One region of the Acetoanaerobium sticklandii genome, then DNA from elsewhere that is predicted to be linked to it. Evidence: riboswitches for the same ligand, from Rfam matches in the RefSeq annotation. Region 1 holds a riboswitch; each other region holds the start of a gene.
The links. A riboswitch is a leader RNA that binds a small molecule or an ion and turns the genes downstream of it on or off. The one in region 1 is predicted to bind S-adenosylmethionine.

Region 1 (6,259 bases):
AAACTATAAGGAAGTATTCAACATAACCCATATTTTCTATTACATTAAGTTCAAAATCCAGTCTTTCTTGAAGCTTAGAATCTATGGTTTTATATCTATCTACGAGGCCATCTTGGCACAGCTGTCTAAGATACTCGCTAGGAGCTTTGTTTTCCGGTACGCTGTATTCAGGCAAATGAATAGTATTAAAATCAAAATCCACATTGCATCTATTGGCAATTTCCCAAGTATTTCTAAGTGCCTGCGCATCATCCGGAAACAGTTCATACATTTCTGATTGCGACTTAAAATAGAATTCATCTGTTTCAAATTCCATTTTATGCTCATCTGCTAAGGTTTTTCCAGTTTGGATACATAAGAGAATATCATGGGTTTTAGCATCGTCTTTATCCACATAATGAACATCATTGGTTGCTACTAGAGGTATTCCCGTGTCCTGAGAAAGCTTTCTAAGAAATATATTTACCTTTTTCTGCTCTCTTATTCCATGATCTTGAAGCTCTAGAAAAAAATTGTTTTCACCAAATATATCTCTGAGCATCAGTGCAATTTCTTTCGCTTCTTTATATTGACCATTCATAAGCTTTTGCTGGATTTCTCCTGCTAGACAGGCCGATAGTCCAATTAATCCCTCTGAATGCTCCTTTAGTATTTTGTAGTCTATTCTAGGCTTATAATAAAAGCCCTCAACAAAACCCATAGATACTAGCTTTACTAGATTTCTATAACCCTTTTCATTTTCTGCAAGAAGTATTAGATGCCCTGATTTTTTATCTATTCCTTCTTTGTCCTTATATGTTCTTGAGGCTGTATATACCTCACAGCCTATTATAGGCTTAATTCCATTTGCCTTTGCTTTTTTATAAAAATCAATAACGCCAAACATAACTCCATGGTCTGTTATTGCTACAGCATCCATTGAGTAATCCTTGGCGCGTTGTATTAGTTTATCAATTTTGGCAAATCCATCCAGCAAACTATACTGAGTATGAAGATGAAGATGCACAAATTTCTTATCCATAATTACCACCATCCAACACTACTTTATAAGAATTCATTTTATGATTTCCTTTAACTCTATTGTAGCATAAAGATGATATATTTTTAAAATTTATTAGAAAGCTGGAACAACTGCTCCTCCATATTTCTTTTCTATAAAGCTTTTCACTTCATCACTTTGAAGTGCCTTTAGTACTTTGATTAGGTTTTCATTTTTTTCATCCTCAGGTCTTACTACAAGAATATTTGCATAGGGAGATTCTTTGCCTTCAGATAATAAGGCATCCTTAGTTAAATCCAGTCCTGCTTCAATAGCATAGTTCGTATTTATTACGCTTGCATCTACATCTTCTAAGGTTCTAGGAAGCTGAGCCGCCTCTACTTCTTTGAATTCAATGTTTTTAGGATTGCTTTCTATATCTTTAAGCGTTGCTTCAAGTCCAGAGTTTTCTTTTAATTTTATTAAGCCGTTATTTTCAAGTAATATAAGCGCTCTTCCTTCATTTGTCGGGTCATTTGGTATAGCAATCTGAGCGCTATCTTTTAGCTCCTCTATTGAGCCTAGTTTTTTTGAATAAAGTCCTAGAGGCTCAACATGAACATTTCCTATACTAGATAGCTTTAAATTATTTTCTCTTGTAAATGACTCTAGATACGGAAGATGCTGAAAGAAATTTGCATCAATTTCTTTACTGTCAAGTGCTAGGTTTGGAGTAACATAATCCGTAAATTCAATTATCTCAAGCTCAATACCTTGCTCTTTTAATATAGGTTTAATTTCTTCAAGTATTTCTGCATGAGGAACTGGTGAGGCTCCTATTTTTATTACATTGTCGCTTTTAGCTACTTCTTGCTGAGAAGCACAACCTACAAAAGCTACTACCACGATTAAAGCTGATATTAACACTAATAATTTTTTTATATTCATTTTATTATCCTCCTATTTTCTATATATCGAATTTGAAATTTTATTCCCTGAAATTTGAATTAACTGAACTAAAATAATTAATATTATTACTGTTGCAAACATCACATCTGTCTGAAATCTATGATATCCATATCCAATCGCTAGGTATCCTAGTCCTCCTCCACCTACAGCTCCAGCCATTGCACTATAGCCTATAATATTTATGATTGTCACTGTGACATTTAATACAAGCGAAGGCATTGCTTCAGGAATTAATATTTTTAGTACTATTTCTAGTGGAGAGGCTCCCATTGATACTCCAGCTTCAATTACACCTGGATTGACTTCTAAAATTGAGCCTTCTACTAGTCTTGCAAAGAAAGGAATAGCCGCTACCACTAAAGGCACTATGGCTGCATTTGTTCCAATTGAACTTCCAACAACTAGCCGAGTAAAAGGGATTATAAATATCATTAAAATTACAAAGGGAATCGATCTTGTGATATTTATAAGAATTGACAAGCTATTATAAATATTGCTGTTTGGTAGTACACTGTCTTCTCTTGTTATCACTAGAAGTATTCCTAGAGGTAGCCCCAGGATAACCGTAAATACAGTTGATATGAATACCATATATAGGGTTTCGTTAATTGATGGTATGAGTAAATCTAATAGTTCTATCATTTTATAACACCTCTGCCCGAACATCGTGATTATTTAAATAATCTATAATTGTGCTTAGATTGTCATGGCGCTTTAATTCCACAATCAAAGTTCCAAGTGGCTTTTCCTGTATATATTCAATGTTGCCTGAAATAATATTTAGCTCTAAATCAAACTTCTTTACGAGATTTGATATTATTGGATTTTTAGCATTCTCTCCCACAAAGCTAAGCTTTAATAGCTCTCCCTTATAATGCTCTTTATAATCTAAAGACTCTTCTTTAGAAAATATATCTGGGCTACAATTATCTTTATTTGAAAAAATATCGATTGTATTTCCTTGAGCTATAATCCTTCCATTTTCAAGCACCACTGTTTTATCGCAGATACTTTTTACCACTTCCATCTCATGAGTAATAACTACTATAGTTATATTCATTTCTTTATTAATCCTTTTAAGCATACTTAGAATTTGATTTGTAGTTTTCGGGTCAAGAGCTGAAGTGGCTTCATCCGATAATAAAATATCTGGTTTGCTAGCTAGAGCTCTAGCAATAGCAACTCTTTGTTTTTGTCCTCCACTAAGCTGTGAAGTATAAGCATTTGCTTTGTCTGAAAGCTCAACCCAGCTTAGTAATTCATTTACTCTAGCATTTATCTCAGATTTTGGAAGCTTATCTAGTTTTAGTGGAAATGCAATATTTTCATATACAGTTTTGCTATTTAACAAATTAAACCCTTGAAAAATCATCGAAATCTTTTTTCTGGTTTTCCTTAAATCCTTTTGATTTAAATCCATTATATTTATTTTATCTATATAAATTTCGCCACTTGTTGGCTCTTCTATTCTGTTAATGCATCTGACAAGCGAAGACTTTCCAGCTCCACTTAGACCTACTATCCCATATATCTCTCCTTTATCAATCTGAATGTTTATATTATCCAGAGCAATTATGGGTGTTTTGGAATCACTATATACCTTTGATAGATTTCTAATGTCAATCAATTTTAGCCTCCTTAATTTTTGATAATTAAATTGCAAATCGGATTTTGTCGACTAATCCACTTCTAAACAAATAAAAGCTCAACACCTTAATCTAACCAAAATTGCTTATGAATATAAGAAATCTTTTTTGAAAATAAAAAAATCTCTTTCACAAAGAAAGAGATTAATAAACTAAGATTTCAGTTATCTCTTATCTTTAGGTATGTAATAATACCTCAGGAATTAGCACCAATGCTGCAATGCAGCTGGTTGCCGGGTTTCGTAGGGCCAGTCCCTCCACCTCTCTGGATAAGATTCAGTTGTTTTATATCGTTTAGAATAATATGAATTATATATAGATTAATATCGTTTGTCAACACTATTAATCTATATTTTTTTAATTTTTTTATATTATGACTCTAGTAGTTTTACGTTGATAAGGTCCTCTATGGCAGAGATAGCGTTTTCCTCATCTGGGCCATCTATTATTATTTCTATCATCTCACCTTTAGATATCCCCATAGCCATAACTCCCATTATTGACTTTGCGTTTACAGTTTTTCCTGCTTTTTTTATCATTATATCTGATAAGAATTTGTTTGCAGTCTGAACAAAGAGAGCTGCAGGTCTTGCGTGTAATCCTATTTCATTTTTTATTGTAAGTTCCTTTGTTATCATTTTTACTTTCTCCCTTCTTTTAGTTCGTTTGCAATATCTTCTATTTTTTTCAATCTATGATTAACACCTGATTTTCCAAGTGGTTTATCTAGCATTTCGCCTAGTTCCTTAAGGCTTAAATCTTCATATTCTACTCTTAGCTCTGCTATTTCCTGAAGACTTTCAGGGAGGTAGTCTATACCTACTGTATTTATGATATAGTTTATAGCTTCTATCTGTCTCATAGATGCATTTACTGTCTTAGTAAGGTTTGCAGTCTCACAATTGACAATCCTATTTACATCATTTCTCATCTGCTTCATAATCTTAACGTCCTCTAGCTGAAATAGAGCATTATGTGCTCCCATTATGTTAAGTAAATCTGATATATTATTGCTTTCTTTGATATATACTACGTAGGTGTTCTTTCTAGGTACTATTTTAGCATTAAAATCATATGTATTTAGTAAATTTCTTATGTAGGTACTTAGCTCGTCATCTACAGTAACAAATTCCATATGATAGGTTTTTTCTGGATCTGAAATCGATCCCCCACCTAGAAAAGCTCCTCTAATATATGCACGCTTTGATTTTTCATCAGAGATGAAGGATTCAGGTATGTCGCTTTGAATAGTATAATCCTTACCGTCTTTTTTTAGTATACCTATTTCTACTAATATATCATTTGCCCCTTGTTCATATGATACAAACAAGAAATATGTATTGTTCTTTTTTAAATTCTTATTTTTCTTAACCTGTATTTCTACATGAATATTAAAACACATTTTTAGCAAAGAAAAAACTTTTCTTGCAATTGCAGCATTTTCAGTAACAACCTTGAATGACAATTTATTGTAGCCCATTAGCTGCAGGCTTCCGCTCATGCGAATTAAGGCAGCTAATTCAGCAATTCTAACATTCTTATCTTCAGGAATAATCCTTGAAAGCTCGTTTTTAACTTGAGTTGAAAATGACACTTTAATCACCTGAGTTATTATATGATTTTTTGTTAATTTCATCTAATGCAACTTTTATTATTTCCTTTTCGTCATCATATTTTGCCATCTCTAACACTCTATCTATATGAATGAACTTGGCTTCTATGAAGCCCTCTTCTCTTTGAGGGACTGTATCCATACTTCTGGAATGCATCAGATACCAATATACCGTCTTATGGACTCTTTTATTTTCATCCCAATTTTCTTTATAGGTGTAATGAATTTCTCCTAGATATTTGATTATCTCAGCTTTCAATCCACTTTCTTCAAACACTTCTCTTAGGGCGGCTTCGTCTTTCTTTTCTCCAGGTTCTACTTTACCTTTAGGTAAAACCCAGTCTCCATTATATTTTTTTAGGAGAAGGATGGCGTTTCCAAAAACAATGACTCCACCAGAACTTATTTCTTCCCTCATGCTGCCCCTCACTCCTTGTAAATTTAGTCTGCAAGTTTCTTTATAATAGTATACTATATATTAGTATTTATACAAATTCAAAATAGTAATTTACATAAATAAAAATTATAAAATACTTTGATTTATTTTAGAACTATCAGTTTTTTTTGCTAAATCCATAATAACTTTCGATATTTTATCACTATCATGAATTAGTAGCTCGTTTTTTATGGTAATTAAGTCGTCTTGAATGACCTCTATCCCAAGCTCTAAAATCTGTTTTTTTTGCTTTTTATCCAGGAATAAAGGAGTTTGTCCCTCATATAAATATTTTTGCAATATATTTCCAGGGATATCCTTTTTATTAATAATTGCTTTATCGATAATTGGAAATATACTATGGTCAAGAATAGCCTTCATATGGTTATAAATACTATAGCCAGTAGTCTCCCCATATTCCGTCATTATATTGGATACATATATTTTTACAGCTTTAGATTCATATATTGCTTTAGCAACATCTGTAACCAAAAGATTTGGAATTATGCTAGTATAAAGACTTCCAGGCCCTAAAACTATAATATCTGAATTATTAATTCTATCTATTACTTCTGGAAATGCATCTACATTTGATGGTCTTAAAAGTATTTTATCAA
Region 2 (6,259 bases), 690 kb from region 1:
TGCGACATACGCTTCGCTGCTCTTCCTGTCGGTGCGCAGAGGATAATTTTTCTCTTCATCTGTTCAAAGCTTTTGATTATAAAGCTAAGAGTAGTCGTTTTTCCAGTTCCTGGGCCACCAGTTAATATCATCATTTTGTTTTCAAGTGCCATAGTCACAGCTTTTTTTTGTAGCTCTGACAGCTCTATATCTTCTTCTAGCTCTAATTGCTCTATGGTTTTTTCTTGATTTTCAAGCTCGTTCATATATGCCAGCTTTATTAGGTTGCTAGCTGCTCTTGTCTCTGCTAGGTTATAGGAATCCAAATAGATTCTTTGCTCTATATCTACTTCTTCTATGGTTATGCCTCCATTTATAGCCATCTGATTCAAGCAAGATAGAATTTCTTCTTCATCTATTGATAGCAGTTCCTTGGCTTTTGATACTAGCTGAGGCATTAGCATATATGTATGTCCACTATATGCAGCTTCTTGAAGCAGGTATTTAATGCCTTCTTCTATTCTTTCTAAAGAATCAAGTCCAGCATTTAATTTTTTTGCTATTTCATCAGCTTTTTTAAACCCTATCCCTTTTACATCCTTACATAGACCGTAGGGATTGTTCATGACCATATCTATGGATTTATCTGCATATTTTTTATAGATTTTCATGCAGTAGGCTGGGCTTATTCCATATGGCGAAAATGCTGTTATTATGGATTTTAGCTGTCTTCCTTCCATATGAGAGCTTATCATTTTATCGAGCTTTTTTCTGCCTATGCCTTCTATTTCTAAATATCTATTAGGATTAGTTTCTAGGATTTCTATAGCTTTTATCCCGAATTTATCTGTGATTTTATGTGCCATTTTAAGACCTATGCCTTCTATCGTTCCAGATGCTAGGTAGGCTATGATTCCATCTAGCGAATCTATAGCCATATGAGTGAAGCTCATAACACTAAACTGTCTGCCATATATATCGTGAGTCTTCCACTCTCCACTGACCTGTATATTGTCGAGCTCTCTGACAGATGGCATACAGCCCACCACTGTAACTTCTCCAAGTTCATCGCTGATTAGGTTTGCTATAGTGTAGCCATTTTCATCGTTTTGAAATATTATATCTGAAATTTTTCCTTTTAATTCTATAGGCATAAGCATACACTCCAAATGTATTTTGAATATGATTTATTATAACATATACTATAAGCTCATAATCTTAACAATGTTTCAACAGATACAACTAATCGAATTTAAAAATTATATCGTATTTAAATTTTGAAGAAGCAAAATTTAAATATAAATAACAAAAGGATTAGTATACAGATTTCCCTGAGTACTAATCCTTTATTTTTATAAGCTTTTAAGCTCCATAAACAACTTATAATGGTTTAAATTGCTGAATTTATTATTTATGATATTTTTATAATCCAGCGTCTTTTTTAATGTCGTCTACTTTGTTTAGCTCTTCCCAAGGAAGGCTTACATCTGTTCTTCCAAAATGTCCGTAAGCTGCTGTTTGCTTGAATATCGGTCTTCTTAGTCCTAGGTCTCTAATTATAGCTCCTGGGCGAAGATCAAAGTTTTTAGAAATGATTTCAGAAATCTTTTCCTCAGCGATAACACCTGTTCCAAATGTATCAACTAGTACTGATACCGGTTCAGCTACACCGATTGCATAAGCTAACTGAATCTCGCATTTCTTAGCAAGTCCTGCTGCTACTACGTTTTTCGCAACCCATCTAGCTGCGTATGCTGCAGAGCGGTCTACCTTTGTAGAGTCTTTACCTGAGAAAGCTCCTCCACCGTGTCTAGCGTATCCACCGTAAGTATCTACGATGATTTTTCTTCCTGTAAGTCCAGAATCTCCTTGAGGTCCTCCGATTACGAATCTTCCTGTAGGGTTGATAAGGTACTTAGTGTTTTCATCAAGTAACTTGCTATCTACTATTGGCTTAATTACGTTTTCGATTAAGTCTTTTTCAATTTGCTCTCTAGTTACTTCTGGGTTGTGCTGTGTAGATATTACTATAGTGTCTATTCTTACTGGTTTGTCATCTTCATACTCTACTGTTACTTGAGTTTTTCCATCTGGTCTTAAGTAATCAAGAGTTTTGTCTTTTCTTACATCTGAAAGCCTTTTAGCTAGCTTATGAGCTAGTGAAATAGGAAGTGGCATAAACTCTGGAGTCTCGTCGCAAGCAAAACCAAACATCATACCTTGGTCTCCAGCTCCTACTGCTTCTACTTCATCTTTCATAGTCCCTTCTTTGTGCTCTAGGGCTTCGTCTACACCCATAGCTATGTCTGCACTTTGCTCGTCTATAGCATTAATTACTGCGCACGTTTCGAAGTCAAATCCATATTTTGCTCTATCGTATCCGATTTCTTTAACTGTCTGTCTTACTACTTTTTGGATATCTACGTATGCGTTAGTAGTTATTTCTCCAATTACCATAACAAGACCTGTAGTAACTGCTGTCTCACACGCCACACGTGAATTAGGGTCTTGAACTAAAAGGGCGTCTAGTATTGAATCTGAAATCTGGTCACACATTTTATCTGGATGGCCCTCAGTAACAGATTCTGATGTAAATAATCTTCTCATTTAATAAATCCTCCTCATCTCTAGCATTAAATGCTGTAAACCGTATCACTTGTATATGCCAAGGTGGCACATCGTACATAATGTAGACTTTTTTGCATTAAAAAGCCTCTTCATACACATACGCAGAAGAGGCATAACTACTAAAGTTACCTCATCTGCCAAGAATATATCTCGCAGGAATTGGCACCATCTCACATTGCTGTGCTGGTTGCCGGGTTTCACAGGGCCAGTCCCTCCACCTCTCTTGATAAGGTTCAAGAATTTATTCATTTATTGTGCAACGGATTTTATTTTATATTAGCCAAAACCATATGTCAATATGTTTTTGAAAAATATTTTTTACTATTTTTGTATCAGTTTTATGGAGTAAGCACAGGCTTGAATCCATATACCAATTTTCCATCTGCTTCAGCAAACTGAAGGTATTTTATATCTTGATATATATTGGTTTTTGGCATAGATGCATAGTCTACCACACTGATATAGCTTACATTTCCATCTACTCTAGAGGAAAAACTCTTACCTGAATATACGACATATACATTCTTAGTCTTTGCTTCTTTTTGGATGATTTTGTCAAATGCATTTTGGTCTATACTGTCTGCGGACTTGTCACTGCCTTGAAGCACTATGACTACATTCCCAGCACTTTTTGACATTAGTCCTTTTAAATAGTCCCATTGACCTTTTACTTTGTATACTCCGCCATTTCTGTTGTCCACGCTTATAAATGTTGTATTTCCAACGGTTTTATATTTATATGCCCCATTAAAGGCTTCCTTTGGCGCTGACACCGCTCCTAAAAATGCGTTATCCCCAGCACCTAGAGTCATTACAGCTTGGTTTGAGCTGGCTGAGCTTGCGAGCTTTGCCTTAAATGCTTGATCAATTATGCTTTCTCCACCTGACATGTTTCCAAATACTGCTGCTGTTCCTGAATCCGGAAGAGTTTGAACCATTTTAGTATCAGGTGCATTTTTCTTAAGTACTTCTACTGGAATTTTTCCAGTAACTCCTCCATATGAAGCTACTATATTTCCACTTCCTGATGAAGTCGGCGTGAAATATCTGCCATCAAAGCTCCCTGATATTCCTTCTCCAGAAACCTGAAAACTAGGAGTAGTTATGTCTATAGGATTTTTAGAAGCATCAAAGGCTCTTATAGCAAGCTCTACCTTGTCTCCTTGGAAAATAGTTTCATTTAGCACAGAAATTTCAATCTGAGAGATACTACCTTTTGGAGCTGTATTTTTGATAGTAAGCCCATTTACGAGTGACCTTTCTGCAGATGCCATAGTATTTTGAATTTTGCCGTCTGCCATCAGCTGAGTAGAGCCTCCTCCGTCAAGCATCATGGCATCCTTTGCTCCTAGCGCTTTCATATACGCTTGCATGTCTTTTTCATCCATTCCTATAAACGGAGATTTTCTTCCGTCTACAGTGACTATGAGCATTTTTTTGTCCGCTGTGATTCCTAGAGCTGTTCTTTGACTTTTTCCGCTCACACTCTGGGTTATGGATGTCTCTACTCCATTTTTAAGAAGCATAGTACCTCCACCTATTGCAGTTTTTATATTGTTGTAATTTAAGTTTATATCTGTTTTTAGCTTGACCTTTTCTTCTGGAGTAAAAGCTCCTTGAAGTACAAAGCTATTTGCTCCAGCTGCTAGTATCACGTAACCATTTTCAGGAATTGCCACACTAGGCTGTCCACATCTTACTTCTCTTACGATGTCGTTTTCTACTACTATCTCTGTAAGGTCAAAATAAGTTTTATTAGCGCCTGGGCTGTTAGGAGTGTATTCTTTAGTGTATATTACTATGTTTCCATAGTCTTTACTCGGTTTATTTATTGCTGATATATCTACATTTATACCTCTTGAGCTATTTTCTACTTGAATATTTGAATAAAGGTAAGCAAGAAGTGCGTTGCCTGTAGAGTCAACTAGCAATGAAGCGTATTTATTAAGCTCATAATGAGGACTTGAAAGCTGCTTTCCATCTTTTACTATAGGCCCTATGGAAAATGCTGGGGTAGACATTGAGAAAAAATCACCATTCACTGCCGCAACTACGCCTTGCTCCTGATTTACCATATTGCTAAGTGTTGTTCTGTTTATAAAACCACTTTTATTAAATAAAACATCTAGCTTTACAGATGGATTGTTTAAATCTACTTCAAGTATATTTACGTTTTGGACTCCCCACTCGTAAAAGCTAGATACCTTTTTTAGATTTACCCCTTGACTTAAGGGAATCTGATACCTTGATTCATCTATTACATTTGCAAAGGATACTGCTGGAGCTAATCCAATTAGCATCGCTAGCATAAGAGCCGCAAATTGTTTTTTCATGCCTTACATCTCCTTCTTACATACAAAAGACATACTTTGATGTCAAAAAATCTGTTAATGGTTTTAGTTATACCTTCTCGCACTATATCTTAAGTCAAAAGCAAAAAAGATACAATTACATAGTGATTACAGTTCTGTTTCAGTTAGCCTTCCTATGATATAATACAGATGTTGTTATATAGTGATATTAAAAACTTGCTCTAAACCTACTAGAGTATATCGGAGGATAATATATATGAATGATTTTTTTGTAAACCTCAGTCACGAGGTCTACGTTTTTTTGCTCGCAGCAGTACCTCTAATCGAGCTCAGGGGAGCTATTCCACTAGGAATAGGGCTTGGAATGAGTCCTTGGGAAGCTTACTGGATTTCTGTTGCAGGCTCTACACTTCCTGCTCCTTTTCTCATTCTGTTTTTCAGAAAAATTTTAGAATTTATGGAAGAGAAGAACATTTTTAAATGGTTTACTGATTTTTTGAATAACCATATCTACAAAAAATCAAAAAAACTAAAGGCAGCGAATATACTCGGAATTTATGTATTCGTCGCTATTCCACTGCCTTCTACTGGAGCCTACACAGGCTCAGCACTTGCTTCCATTTTAAATATTCGTATGAAGTATGCTCTTCCTGCCATATTTTTTGGAAACATGACAGCAGGCTTTATCATGATGATGCTCTCACACGCTATAATGCTCTAGCCTAAAAACAGAGCTATGAGAGGTATAGTAACTAGAGACATTAAGGTTGTTAAAAATATAAGCTGAGATGCTAGAAGCTCGTCGCTTTCATAGCGAGTAGCAAATATTGCTACATTTGCAGCTACTGGCATAGCAGTTATTATTATAGGAATCTTTAAAAAATAACCATCTAGCTTTAATATCGTAAAAAGAACAATCATTATCGCTGGAATTACTGCAACTTTTATAACTGCTGTGAGTAGCAGTTTTTTGTTTGCAAAAATTGCATCTACTCTAGTTCTAGCTAGTGTGCTTCCAACTGCCAGCATGGCAAGAGGAGTGGTTGCTGAGGCTAAATATAGTAGCGTACTATCTAGTATCGGTGGAAGTTTAATTGAAAGTATAAACAAAGTAAACCCTATAGCTACTGCTATTGTCCCTGGATTAAGCAAGGCTGCAAGACCTTTTTTCTTAGATGCTGAGCTATCAGAGGATCTGCTGAGCATATGAACTCCAACTGTCCACATCAAAAGGTCAAACGGCATATTAAATAATGAAGTATAGAATATTCCTTGAGTTCCGTAAAGTCCCTGAGTTATAGGGTATCCCATAAAGCCTACGTTTGGAAATATCATAGCTG
Region 3 (6,259 bases), 1.1 Mb from region 1:
GAGCTTATTAAAACTACTCAGCAGACTATAGGAAAATCTAGAGATTCTATAGCTCAAGGTCAACAAGAAAGTAGTAAGGGTAAAGAAGTAGTACATCAAGTGGCTTCATCAGTGAAAAATGTTCAGTCCACTTTTAAAATGAATATAGATAATATGAGCAATCTTGGAAACAGCTTGCAGCTTCTTACTAACAGCAAGGAAAATATCATAAAAAACCTAACAGAAATAAATGCTATAATATCAGACTACGCTGCCTCTGCCGAGCAGGTATCAGCATCTACTGAGGAGCAAACAGCTTCTATGCAAGAAATGAGCTCTCTAGCTGAGGAATTGTTTACAAAGGCTGAAGAGCTAGATGGCCAAATCACAAAATTTAAAATTTAAATTTTTCAGGTTTTCATGCATGCCCAGGTTTTACAAGCATAACAATTTTCTCCTCTACACAGCCCTATGCCTTTTGGATAATTCCTAAGCTCAAGAGTAGATGAGGTTCCTACTATAGCAGTTATGCTCTTTTGAGGTATGAGCATTGAGCCATTGTAGCTTATAGTACAGGTATCATCTAGCTTTATAAGCTTTTCAGATTCATCTATAGCAATATCTCCATACCCAGGACTATATCTAAGAGTTAGAAATTTTCTCTTTTTGATATAGTCCTGTTTTAATCTCAAGTAAAGCTTTTCCATCAAAAAATCCACAGCAAATGATGCTAATTCATCGAGGAGTGTAGCCTTGTATATTTTATCTTCGCTTAGCAAGTCATGAATTTTATCATCTAGCTCTTTGCCTAGGGTAGCCCATATAAATATTGCCTTAGTAGAATTTTCAAGACCTTTAGCAAGATAATAGGATTTTATATCATACCCACAAAGCTTTACCATGAAGTCTGTAATGTTTGCAGGCAAAACCTTGTAACCTAGACTAGGTTTGATTTCTGATATAAGCTCAGATACCTCTGCTTCATCATAGGGTCTATCTATATATTTTAGTAGCTCTTTTGCATCTAGATTTAGATTTATACGCATTATTTTTCATCCACTTCCGTCAACGATTTTACTAGACCTATAGCTTTTATAGCATCTTTAGAATATCCATCAGCTCCTACCTTTCTTGCATAATCTTCAGTTACAACTGCTCCACCTACTATTATTTTTACATTAGGAAGCTCTGATTTAATATACTCTATAGTTGGCTCTAGATTTACCATGGTAGTAGTCATGAGGGCGCTTATTCCTATAATATCAGCATTTACTTCTTTTGCTTTTGCCACAAAGGCTTCTTTTGTGACGCTTTTTCCAAGGTCTATAATATTGTAGCCAAAAGGCTTTAGCACTGATTTTACTATGTTTTTACCTATGTCGTGAATATCCCCATATACCGTTCCAAAAACTAAGGTATGACTAGATTTTGCTTTATTTTCAAGCCTGTCAAATAATCCCTGAACTTTTTCAACTACTTGCATCATATCAGGTAAGAAAATTGTCTTTTCATCGTAAAGCTTTCCTGCCTGATCAAGTGCTATTAGCATTGTATTTATGACTTCTTGCTCTGTTTTTTCAGCTAGAAGGCTATCAAATGCACTTGGCTCTTCTTTATTAATAAGCTGATAAATCAGCTCTCCTTCTATAGTCAATTTATCTATATCCTCTAGCTCTATATAGGTTTTATTTGATATTTTTTCTTTTCCCATAAGTATCTGGGCTGACTCTATGGTTTCAACTATACCTTTTGAGCTAGCACTTGCAATTGCCATGGAAAGTCCACTTCCTATTAGCATAGAAAGCAAGGTTTGATTTAATCTATCTCTATTTTTCATGCCATAAGAAACATTGCTCAGCCCAAGAGAGGTCTTTATTCCTTTATTTGATAACTGCCTTACAATCTCTACTGTATCAAGTGGCGATATGCTGTAGGTTTTATTTGTGAAAAGCAGTGGGTCTATATAGATATCTTCAGCCCGTATTCCTTCACTTAGGAGTCTGCTCTGAAGCTTTTCTGCTATTTCTACAGTTTCAGCTATGGTAGTTGGCAGTATTTCATTTTCTATGCATAGTCCTATCACACTAGCACCATATTTTTTTGCAAGAGGAAGGATTTCACTTAATTCCTTTTCGTCCAATGCAACTGAGTTTATAAGCGCCTTTCCTGCATAATTTTTAAGCGCCTCTTCTATGATTTCAGGCTCTTTGGAATCTATGCAAAGTACAAAATCAGAATTTAGCTGTCCACTTATCACTAGCTCCCTTGCTAATGCTTTTTTATCTGCTCCTTCTGCATTGACATTGATATCAATTACATCTGCGCCTTTTAAGCACTGCTCTGATATAACGCTTGTAAGCCCTTTTATATCAAATTCTTCCATATACAGCTTTACAGCTTTTCTTGCATGAGGATTAATGGCTTCTCCAATTAAAATAAATGCTTCTGAAGAAACCACCTTGCCTTTTGAAGCAAGATATCCATGAGAGCTTGCTTTATTCTCCTTAATATTTTTTACTTCTATGCTATCGACTAGCCTTCTTAGCTCTTTAGTAAACTCAGGAGTAGATCCACAGCAAGAGCCTATATATCCCATATTAAGCTCAAAATATGGCTTCATTTGATTTGCAAATTCACTAGCTGACATGCTATAAACTACATCTTCTCCTACAATCTCAGGCATCCCTGCATTTGGCTGAGCAATAAGCTTTACACTGGTATACTTTTCTATCTCTACAAGTAACTCAAGTATATCCTTTGGTCCTTTTGAGCAGTTTATTCCTATGGCATCCACTCCTAGAGCATCTAAAATAACTCCTTGGGCAGCTGGCGATACTCCAGTCAAGGTATAGATGCTGTCATAGGTCATAGAGGCGAGTATAGGAATTTTTATATTGTGCTTCTTAAAAATATCCTTTAATGCAATTATTCCTGCTCTTAGCTCTCCTATATCGCTAAAGGTTTCAAAGATTACATAATCAGGCTGAGATATAGTTATAGCTTCAAGCTGTCTGTAAAATATCTCGTACATTTCTTCAAAGCTCACATCCCCTACAGGCTTTACAAATTCACCTGTAGGCCCTACAGAAAAAGCTATCTCTTTGCCTGTAGTTTTAGCTAAGTTTATTCCTGCAACGTTAATCTCCATTACCTTATCCTCTAGGTCATAGCTTTTTAACTTAAGAGGATTTGCTCCAAAGGTATTGGTTGTAATTATATCTGCTCCATTATCTGCATATTCTTTATGTATCTGCTTGATTACTTCGCCTTGAGTTAAGTTTAACTCCTCAGGACATTCAAAACATATACTTTTGCTAATAAGCTGACTTCCAAATCCACCATCGAATATTTTTATCATTGCTCTCTCCTTTACATTAAAAAAAGCTTTCTCAAAGAGAAAGCCTAGTTATAAGTTTTCTCTTATCTTCCTGCTAAGCAGTTGGATTTAGCACCTTTTCAGCCTGGGCTGAAGGTTGCTGAGACTTCACAGGGCCATATCCCTCCGTCTCTCTCGATAAGAATCATACTATTGAGTTTTTAATTAATGCTTCTTTTTGAAGCTTTGAGAGTTTTTTTATACTGCACTCTCTTTTCATTGCACTGCTTTTTGTATCGTGCCTTTCCACATAAACCAAGCTAACTGGAAGCCTTGCTCTAGTGTACTTTGATGCTGTTCCTTCACAGTGAAGTTTAAACCTCATATCGATATCCACTGTGTATCCAGTGTACAAGCTGTTATCTTTACATCTTAGCATATATACATAAAACTGCCTAATATTTTTTTGTAGTAATTCTTCTTGTTTTTTCATTTAATCCCAGCTTTACTTTTTTTCTGAGTCTGCAAATCTCTTTAAATCAGCTTTGATATCGTCTGCCAGATCATGCCATCTTATCCCTTGTATAGCTCCTTCTAATGCATACAGGGTGTTAATGCAGGCATCTATATCATGCTCTTTTAATATCACATATGCAGATTTTGAACCTAGCTTTCTAAGCTCTATAGGAGTAGTTATTCCTGCATTTATTAATCGTTGCTCTAGTGTTGGTCCTATGTTTTCCATATCTGATAGCTTACTCATATTACTCTCCCCTTTTAATATATACTCTATTCATTCTATATATTTATTAATCTACCAAAATTTAATACCTCATATAATAAATCATCTACTTACTAAAAATATATATAATTTAAATTATATTAAACAAAATTTGCTCAATTGTAAACAAAAACTTTAACTTTTGTAAAAATATTTTAAAAAATTTTTAAGCTTTAGGAAAATGTTTTTCATAATAATTTCATGGCTATTCCCCGATTATTTATATATAAAAATAATTTTTTAAAACATAAAAATATATTTTTTGATGTTGACAAGTAAAAATTAAATCCCTATAATCAGAAAAAAACAAGTATATGCATATCCAGTGATGGGAAAAGTAAGCTAAGAGATGACTCCAGCGAGTCGGCACAGAGTGGAAGGCCGACAGTCTCACCTTAACCGAACAAGGGACCCTGAGGATGCCTTTTGAAATCAAAGTATGAAGGCACGGCTGTCGCCGTTAACGATATCGAGTGAATTGTATTAGTGCACAAATACAATTAATTAGAGTGGTACCGCGGATATAAATCCGTCTCTTTGTAATACGAAGAGGCGGATTTTTTTAATTTCTAAAATAATGGAGGAAAATATAATGAAAACAAATAATATAACTAAAAAAGATAAAATAGTACTTGCTTACTCTGGTGGACTTGACACTTCTATAATCATTCCATGGCTAAAAGAAAACTACAATGCAGATATAATAGCTGCTTGCATAAACGTAGGACAAGATGAAGATATGCAAAAGGTTCAGGAAAAAGCTATAAAATCAGGAGCATCAAAAGTATATATAGCTGATGTAGTGGATGAATTTGTAAAAGACTATGTATATAAATCGATTAAAGCAAATGCTCTTTATGAAGGCAAATATCTTCTAGGAACTGCTCTAGCTAGACCTTTAATAGCTAAGAAGCTAGTAGAAATAGCTCATATAGAAGGCGCTCCTTATATCTGCCACGGATGTACTGGAAAAGGAAATGACCAGGTTCGTTTCGAAGTAGGAATAGCAGCTTTTGATCCAGATATAAAAGTAATTGCTCCATGGAGAATCTGGGATATCAAATCCCGTGAAGATGCAATAGACTATGCAAATGCAAAAGGCATAGAGGTTCCTTGTACAAAAGATAAAATCTACTCAAGAGATCAGAATCTTCTTCACATCAGCCATGAAGGTGGAGATTTGGAAGATACTAAAAACGAACACAAAGCAGATATCCTTTACATGATGACAAAAACTCTTGAAAAGGCTTCAGATGAAGCAGAATATGTAGAGCTTACCTTTGATAAAGGCGAGGCTGTAATGCTAAATGGCGTATCACTTGAGCCACACGAAATGCTAGCTCAGCTTAACCAAATAGGTTCAAATCATGGTATTGGTGTACTAGATATGATAGAAAATCGTCTAGTTGGGATGAAATCAAGAGGTGTATATGAAACTCCTGGTGGAAGTATTTTAGTTCAGGCTCACAGCTTGCTTGAAAGCCTTACTCTAGACAGAAATACAACTCATACTAAAAGCATCCTAGCTCTTGAATATGCAAAGCTAATCTACGATGGCTTATGGTTTAGTCCACTTCGTGAATCGCTAGATGCTTTCTTTGAAAAGACTCAAGAGATGGTAAGCGGCACAGTAAAAATCAAGCTTTATAAAGGCAATATAATGCCAGCATCAATAGACAGTCCTTTCGCACTTTACGATGAAGCTATTTCATCATTTGGAGAAAGCCCTCTTTATGACCACAAGGATGCAGAAGGCTTTATAAATCTATATTCACTGCCTACTAAGATACAAAGCATGATGAAGAAAAAAGTTCAGCAACAAGAAGCTCTTAAAAACAATATAAAAGCAGTAGGCTAAGCTATAAATAGGAGGAAGTAATGAAACTTTGGGGCGGCAGATTTAAAACAGAAGAAGACAGCTTTATGGATAAGTTTAACAGCTCGTTTAATATAGACCAAAGACTTTGGGAGCAGGACATAAAGGGCTCTATAGCCCATGTGTCCATGCTCAGCAAGTGTCACATATTAAGCAGTGATGAGGCTGAAAAAATAATAAAGGCACTTGAGCAAATACATGCAGAAATTCTAGATGGAAGTCTTTTTCTTGAAGGTGAGTTTGAAGATATTCACAGCTTTTTAGAATATCAAGTAACTCAAAAAGCTGGAGCAGTAGGAAAGAAAAT
Region 4 (6,259 bases), 490 kb from region 1:
TCATAACAGCTTTCAAGCAAATCAGTGACCTTGATATCCTCATCATGTCTTTTACCTGGAGCTGACACTACTATGTGAGTTCTATTTTTGTCTGACAGTATGATGTCCTTCGTCTTTGCAAACTGAGCCGAATCAGATAGTGAGCTTCCACCGAATTTTGCAACCACCTTTTGCTCTATTTTTTCTATCTGATATGGTGTCTGCTGATAGACAAAATAATTAATCCAGTTTGAAAAAATTAAGCTAGCACTTGATTTCCATCTTACAAGAATGCGATTTGAAGGGTCGTCATTTTTAAAATAATTTCTAGGTATACTTGGATTTATCCCTTTACTTAAGTCTCTTATATACTCGTTGTAAAGTGTATCGGTATCATATTCTCCATGTCCTGATATAAAAACAAATCTTTCATCTACACTAGAAGATATGCATACACCAGCCTCATCTGAACGTGCTAGGATTTTTAAATCTGGAACCTTTCTAAGCTCAGCTTCTTCGTTTTCAGTATTTCTCGACTGAGGATAGAAAAAATTATCATCTAGACCTCTAGTTAGCTTTGAATCCTCAGCTAGTTCATATTCAAATACTCCGCTTAGCTTTGAACCTAGATTCCTTTTTTGTACACCGTAGTAATAATATAAAGCCGCCTGAGATGCCCAGCATATGAATAAGCTCGAGTAAACATGTGTACGGGCAAACTCGAATAGCTCCTTTAATTCATCCCAGTAATCAATCTCTTCAAACTCCAAATGCTCAACTGGAGCTCCTGTTATGATAAGTCCATCGTATTTATTATTTTTAATTTCGTTTAAGGTTTTATAGTTTTTAGTAAGGTACTCCATATCGGTGTATTTACTTTTTCTGCTTTTTGTTCTTATTAAATCAAGCTCTATCTGAAGAGGCGTATTAGAAAGCGCCTTCATCAGATGGATTTCTGTTTCTTTTTTGTTAGGCATTAAATTGACTATACCTATTTTCAGAGGTCTTATATCCTGAGTCGTTGCTCTTAGCTCTGGAATCTGAAAAATATCCTTGTCGTAAAACTCCTTTAGTAGGTCCGTATTAGTAGAATTTATTATAGGCAAGACTATTCCCCCTTACGCCTGAGCTTTTAGTGCTTGGTATAAATCATCGCAGATATCCTTTGGATTTTCGATTCCTACAGATAGCCTAATCATCTCAGGAGCAATCCCAGCTTTAATCTGCTGCTCTTCACTTAGCTGTCTATGAGTCATGCTAGCTGGATGAAGCACATGAGTTCTTAAATCTCCTACATGAACTACAAGACTTGCTAGCTTGACAGAATTAATAAATAGCTTGGCTTTATCTACTCCGCCTTTCACTCCAAATGATATAACTCCAGAAGCGCCTTTAGGAAGATATTTTTCAGCAAGCTTGTAGTCTTTTGAATCTTCTAGCTTCGGATAGTTCACCCATGCAACCTCATCTAGGCTTTGAAGAAACTTCGCAACCTCTAGAGCATTGTCACTGTGTCTTTGCATTCTAAGAGCCAAGGTTTCTGTTCCTAAATTAATTAAAAATGCATTATTGGGACTCATCGTAGAGCCTAAATCTCTAAGAAGCGATGCTCTTGCCTTTACGATGAAGGCTTGGTTTCCAAAAGTCTCTGTATAGCTAAGCCCATGATATGCTAGGTCTGGCTGAGTAAGGCAATCAAAGTTCCCATTGTTCCAATCAAAATTACCACTATCTACTATCACGCCACCTAGACTAGTTGCATGACCGTCTAAATACTTCGTAGCGGAATGAGTAACTATATCAGCTCCATGCTCTATCGGTCTGCATAAATAAGGTGTAGCAAAGGTATTGTCCACAACAAATGCCAATTTATTATCATGTGCGGCTTTTGCAAAAGCCTCTATATCAAGTACCTCTACACCAGGATTTCCTAACGTTTCTGCAAATAGCAGCTTTGTTTTAGAATTTACATGTTTTGCAATCTCTTTAGGCTCTATTGTGCATGGAAGTATAGTTGCCTCAATTCCCATACGCTTTAAAGTAGAAGTAAACAACGTATGGGTTCCACCGTATAGATTTGAAAGGCAGATAAAATTATCTCCTGCGCTACACAAAGTAAAAATAGCAAAGAAATTTGCTGATTGCCCTGAAGCAACCCCAAGAGCCCCTACTCCGCCTTCTAAAACAGTCAGCTTTTTTTCCAAAACCTCTACAGTTGGATTACTGATTCTGGAATACATATGACCTACTGCTGATAAATCAAATAAAGCTGCAACCTGATCTGCATCATCGTACTTGTAAGTAGTTGACTGCACTATAGGAGCTACTCTTGGCTCTCCACTTTTTGGTTCATAGCCTGCCTGTACACACTGAGTTTCTACACTGTAATTCTTCATTAATATCCTCTCCTTTTCATATTGAGAGTCTGAGAAATTAAAAAAGCCGCACAAAGTGCGGCTTTATGATTTTAAATAAATAAAATCAACAAATCTAAATACAAAAATAGACTTGTAGGCTACACTTATCTCTCAGACTATTGTCTGCTGGAATTAGCACTCGGTTTTATATAAAACCCTTGCCTGGTTTCGTAGGGCCAGTCCCTCCACCAATCTTGATAAGCAACTTTTATTAAGTTTGATTTTTATAATACACTGTTCTAGGATAAATTGCAAGTATTTTTTTAAATTATTAAATCGTTAGCTTCAGTCACTTTTTTCTAAGGGCGTAAATTCAATTTTTCTAATTTTTCTCTTATTTTAGACTCACAATTAATATCTGTTAATACAACCAAATAATCTCCCACCATAATTTTAGTATCTCCTTTTGGAATAAGTTCTACTTCTCCTCTTTTTATAGCGACGAGAAGAGATTTTCCTGGCCAATGTAAATCTTTTACCAAAGAATTTTCAAAAACAGAGTCATGCTGAACTATTATTTCTACAAGAATTTTATTAATATGTTCTTTCTCATCTTCTGGATGTTCTTGAACTATTAAATTATCAAGTAATTTATCATATACTGGAGGACTATTTAAAAGCTCTGCCACTATGTATGCTGTAATTGAAACAACTGTGAGTGAAAGCAAATGGTTGAAAGAACCTGTCATTTCCATTATTAAAACTATACCAGTTATAGGTGCTCTTACAATAGCCGTAAAATATCCAGCCATAGCAAGGATAATAAAATTATTAAAAAGACTCTCATCAAAAATTCCATTTCCTATCATTACATGTCCAAAGATACTTCCAATAGTTGCACCTAAAATAAGTAAAGGAAAAAATATACCACCAGGAGCTCCTGATGCAAAACTTAACATCGAAAAAATAAATTTAACTATTAAGATTAAAACAAGAAAACTAATACCATTTTTAAGATTTAGATATTCTATAATCTTATGGCCTCCTCCTGTTGCAAGTGGAAAAACTAAACCTAGAAATCCTGCTAGAATAAAAGGAATTATTATTTTTGTTCTTATATTAAGAAAAGTTAATTTTTTATAAAATTTTTGAGTTTTAAATAAAGTATAATTATAGATAGCTCCAGAAATCCCCAAAACAATTCCTAAAAATATAAGCATTAAGTATCCATTAAGTGGTACTGTTTGGCTTACTGGAAAATTAAAAACTGGATTCATACCAAAAACTTTTTTCGAAATAAAGTCTGCAGTTACTGCAGCAGAAATAGTCGATAGTAAAATGATTGGAGAAAAATACTTAAAAATTTCTTCTAAGGCAAAAATCACACCTGCCATAGGTGCATTAAATGCTGCTGCTAATCCCGCACTCGCTCCACTAGCCATAAGTATTCTTTTTTCTAGTCTACCTTTTCCAATTTTATTTCCAACCCCTTCAGCTATACATGCTCCTAACTGAATAGAAGGACCTTCTCTACCTAAAGATAAACCTGCTACTATAGCAATAGCACCTCCTACAAACTTTGATATTAGTGTGTGCATCCAAGACTTACGTGATTTAAAATATCCTTTTAGAATTCCTTCTAACTGAGGTATTCCACTTCCTGAAATCATTTTATTTTTATCAACTAAATACCCTACAAAATATCCCATTCCAATTAAGAATAAAAAAGTAATAGGGAGAAACATGAAATTTTGATTCAAAAAAGTATATGTAAAATTAGAGATTGTTTCTGCATTTGTTAGTGTGATTCTGTAAAGAACTGAAACTCCTCCTGCCGCTAAGCCAACCACTATACTTTTAAATAAAATAAACATTTTTTCATTATTATGACTTACCAAAATAGTATAATTATTTTTCAACATCATTCCTCCATTTCACGAAAAACTTGTAACCTTCTTTATTCTATACCTAGGAAACAATTATTTCAAATTCTAAATTGCTATTAATAAAATAACTAATCAATACATATAAATGTTATAATGATGTCTACTTAGGGTAAATTAAACTTAAAACAGAAATCTATCAAAACGGGGTGGTAATCAGTGAAAAGCATAGGTTCAAAAATTTTAATGGTCGCACTACTAAATATTCTACTTGCGGGATTATTAATTGGTAGTGTCAGTATTTATACCTTTTCTACCAATAGCAAGGCTCAAATAGCTCAGAAAGAAAAATTACTTCTAGAGGATTATGATTTGATGATTAAATCCGCAACTGAGTCACTAATAACTTCGCTTAAACCTATTGAAAATGCAATCGAATCTGGAGAGCTAGATAAAGAAACTGGAACTGTGCTAGCTGCTGATATTGTTAGAAATGCAAAGTATGGAGATGGTGGATATTTCTGGGCTGACACTATTGACGGAACAAATGTTGTTCTTCTTGGAAACAAGGATGTTGAGGGAACTAGTAGACTTGGGCTTACTGATGACAATGGAGTTAAAATAGTCGAAGAATTTATAAGAATGGCAAAAGCCGATGGACAAGGATTTTTAAATTATGATTTTCCTAAATCTGGTGAAACTATCCCCCTTCCTAAGAGAGGGTATATTCAGTTAGAGCCATATTTCAACTGGATTATAGGAACAGGAAATTATATCGATGATATCAATGAGGTTGTCAAAGCAGAAGAAGTTGCTGCTGCAGCTATGCTTAGAAGAAATATCATGATTATCATCTCAGTTACTATAGCTATTGCTATCTTAGCAGCTATTATAAGCGCTATCATAAGCAAATCTATAACTAAGCCTATTCACAGAATAACTGAACTAGTTAATCGTATCGCCATGCTAGACATCAAAGAAACTTCTGAGTTTGATGATATAGTAAACTACAAGGATGAAACTGGGATAATAGGAAAAGCTGTATTTGATTTAAGACAAAATCTAAGAGATATAGTAAATACCCTAAGCGAAGATTCCAAAGTTCTCTCTCAGACAGCGGCAGCGATGAGCGACGGAGCCAACGCAGGATATAGCTCTGTAAATGGAGTAAATGAAGCTGTTACAGAATTTGCAAAAGGTGCTCAAAGTCAAGCTAACGAAGCTCAAATAAGTGTTGAGATGCTAAGCAAGCTAGCTGAGCAAATAAAATATGCAGATAACAACGCTAGCGAGCTTCAAGCCTTTACAACTAATGTGACTGAGAAAAACCAAGATGGACTAAAATCCGTGGAAAATCTAAACGTAGAATTTGAAAAAACTCTCACAATCACTACTTCACTTGGAAATAATGTAAACACTCTAGCTGATAAATCTACTCTAATCGAAGACATAGTAGGTGTAATCCAAAACATAGCAGACCAAACAAACCTACTTGCACTAAACGCCGCTATAGAAGCTGCTAGAGCTGGAGAAAGCGGAAGAGGATTTGCAGTTGTTGCTGATGAAATACGAAAGCTAGCTGAACAAACTTCAAAATCTACAGATCAAATAAAAAATATAATCGATGAAATACAAGGGGAAATCTCCTTAATAAAAAACAACATGTCAGAAACTCAAACAGCAGTAGAAGGTGCTACTGGAGAAATGGGCAGAGTACTGAATTCATTTGATGAAATAGAAGAATCACTTTCTAATACCGTAAAACAACTAGATGAGCTAACTATCAATATCAGCTCAATAAACGATAATAAAGAAGGTGTTCTAAGTGCTATAGAAGGTATTTCTGCAATCACAGAAGAAAATGCTGCTTCTGCTGAAGAAATAGCTGCTACTACTGAAACTCAGCTAGACCTAATGGAAAACATTACAAAGAGCTCCAGACATCTATCAGAAGTAGCTTCAAAGCTAGATTCTATAATAAAAAAATTCTCATTATAAAGCTTTGATTTAAAAAAACCATATTAAGGCGGTCATAAAGGC

Region 2: another riboswitch for S-adenosylmethionine. It lies ahead of metK (methionine adenosyltransferase); the one in region 1 lies ahead of CLOST_RS08375 (methionine ABC transporter ATP-binding protein).
Region 3: another riboswitch for S-adenosylmethionine. It lies ahead of CLOST_RS00885 (homocysteine S-methyltransferase family protein); the one in region 1 lies ahead of CLOST_RS08375 (methionine ABC transporter ATP-binding protein).
Region 4: another riboswitch for S-adenosylmethionine. It lies ahead of CLOST_RS10815 (O-acetylhomoserine aminocarboxypropyltransferase/cysteine synthase family protein); the one in region 1 lies ahead of CLOST_RS08375 (methionine ABC transporter ATP-binding protein).

The regions. Positions count from the first base shown of each region.
Region 1 covers NC_014614.1:1,784,501-1,790,759, forward strand. Annotated here, with positions in the region: gene CLOST_RS08360 (DNA polymerase III subunit alpha) at 1-1,021, opposite strand, end outside; gene CLOST_RS08365 (MetQ/NlpA family ABC transporter substrate-binding protein) at 1,115-1,927, opposite strand; gene CLOST_RS08370 (methionine ABC transporter permease) at 1,940-2,590, opposite strand; gene CLOST_RS08375 (methionine ABC transporter ATP-binding protein) at 2,592-3,575, opposite strand; SAM riboswitch class I at 3,763-3,870, opposite strand; gene CLOST_RS08380 (HPr family phosphocarrier protein) at 3,966-4,232, opposite strand; gene whiA (DNA-binding protein WhiA) at 4,235-5,188, opposite strand; gene CLOST_RS08390 (NUDIX hydrolase) at 5,190-5,624, opposite strand; gene CLOST_RS08395 (gluconeogenesis factor YvcK family protein) at 5,730-6,259, opposite strand, start outside.
Region 2 covers NC_014614.1:2,478,223-2,484,481, forward strand. Annotated here, with positions in the region: gene recD2 (SF1B family DNA helicase RecD2) at 1-1,133, opposite strand, end outside; gene metK (methionine adenosyltransferase) at 1,402-2,586, opposite strand; SAM riboswitch class I at 2,735-2,840, opposite strand; gene CLOST_RS11830 (phosphodiester glycosidase family protein) at 2,946-4,940, opposite strand; gene CLOST_RS11835 (COG2426 family protein) at 5,176-5,640, shown strand; gene CLOST_RS11840 (AEC family transporter) at 5,637-6,259, opposite strand, start outside.
Region 3 covers NC_014614.1:165,379-171,637, reverse strand. Annotated here, with positions in the region: gene CLOST_RS00895 (methyl-accepting chemotaxis protein) at 1-384, shown strand, start outside; gene CLOST_RS00890 (hypothetical protein) at 390-1,025, opposite strand; gene CLOST_RS00885 (homocysteine S-methyltransferase family protein) at 1,025-3,337, opposite strand; SAM riboswitch class I at 3,397-3,500, opposite strand; gene CLOST_RS00880 (GIY-YIG nuclease family protein) at 3,501-3,788, opposite strand; gene CLOST_RS00875 (TfoX/Sxy family protein) at 3,801-4,058, opposite strand; T-box leader at 4,393-4,616, shown strand; gene CLOST_RS00870 (argininosuccinate synthase) at 4,669-5,934, shown strand; gene argH (argininosuccinate lyase) at 5,955-6,259, shown strand, end outside.
Region 4 covers NC_014614.1:2,276,457-2,282,715, forward strand. Annotated here, with positions in the region: gene CLOST_RS10810 (homoserine O-acetyltransferase/O-succinyltransferase family protein) at 1-1,085, opposite strand, end outside; gene CLOST_RS10815 (O-acetylhomoserine aminocarboxypropyltransferase/cysteine synthase family protein) at 1,098-2,375, opposite strand; SAM riboswitch class I at 2,498-2,600, opposite strand; gene CLOST_RS10820 (ClC family H(+)/Cl(-) exchange transporter) at 2,696-4,255, opposite strand; gene CLOST_RS10825 (methyl-accepting chemotaxis protein) at 4,439-6,217, shown strand.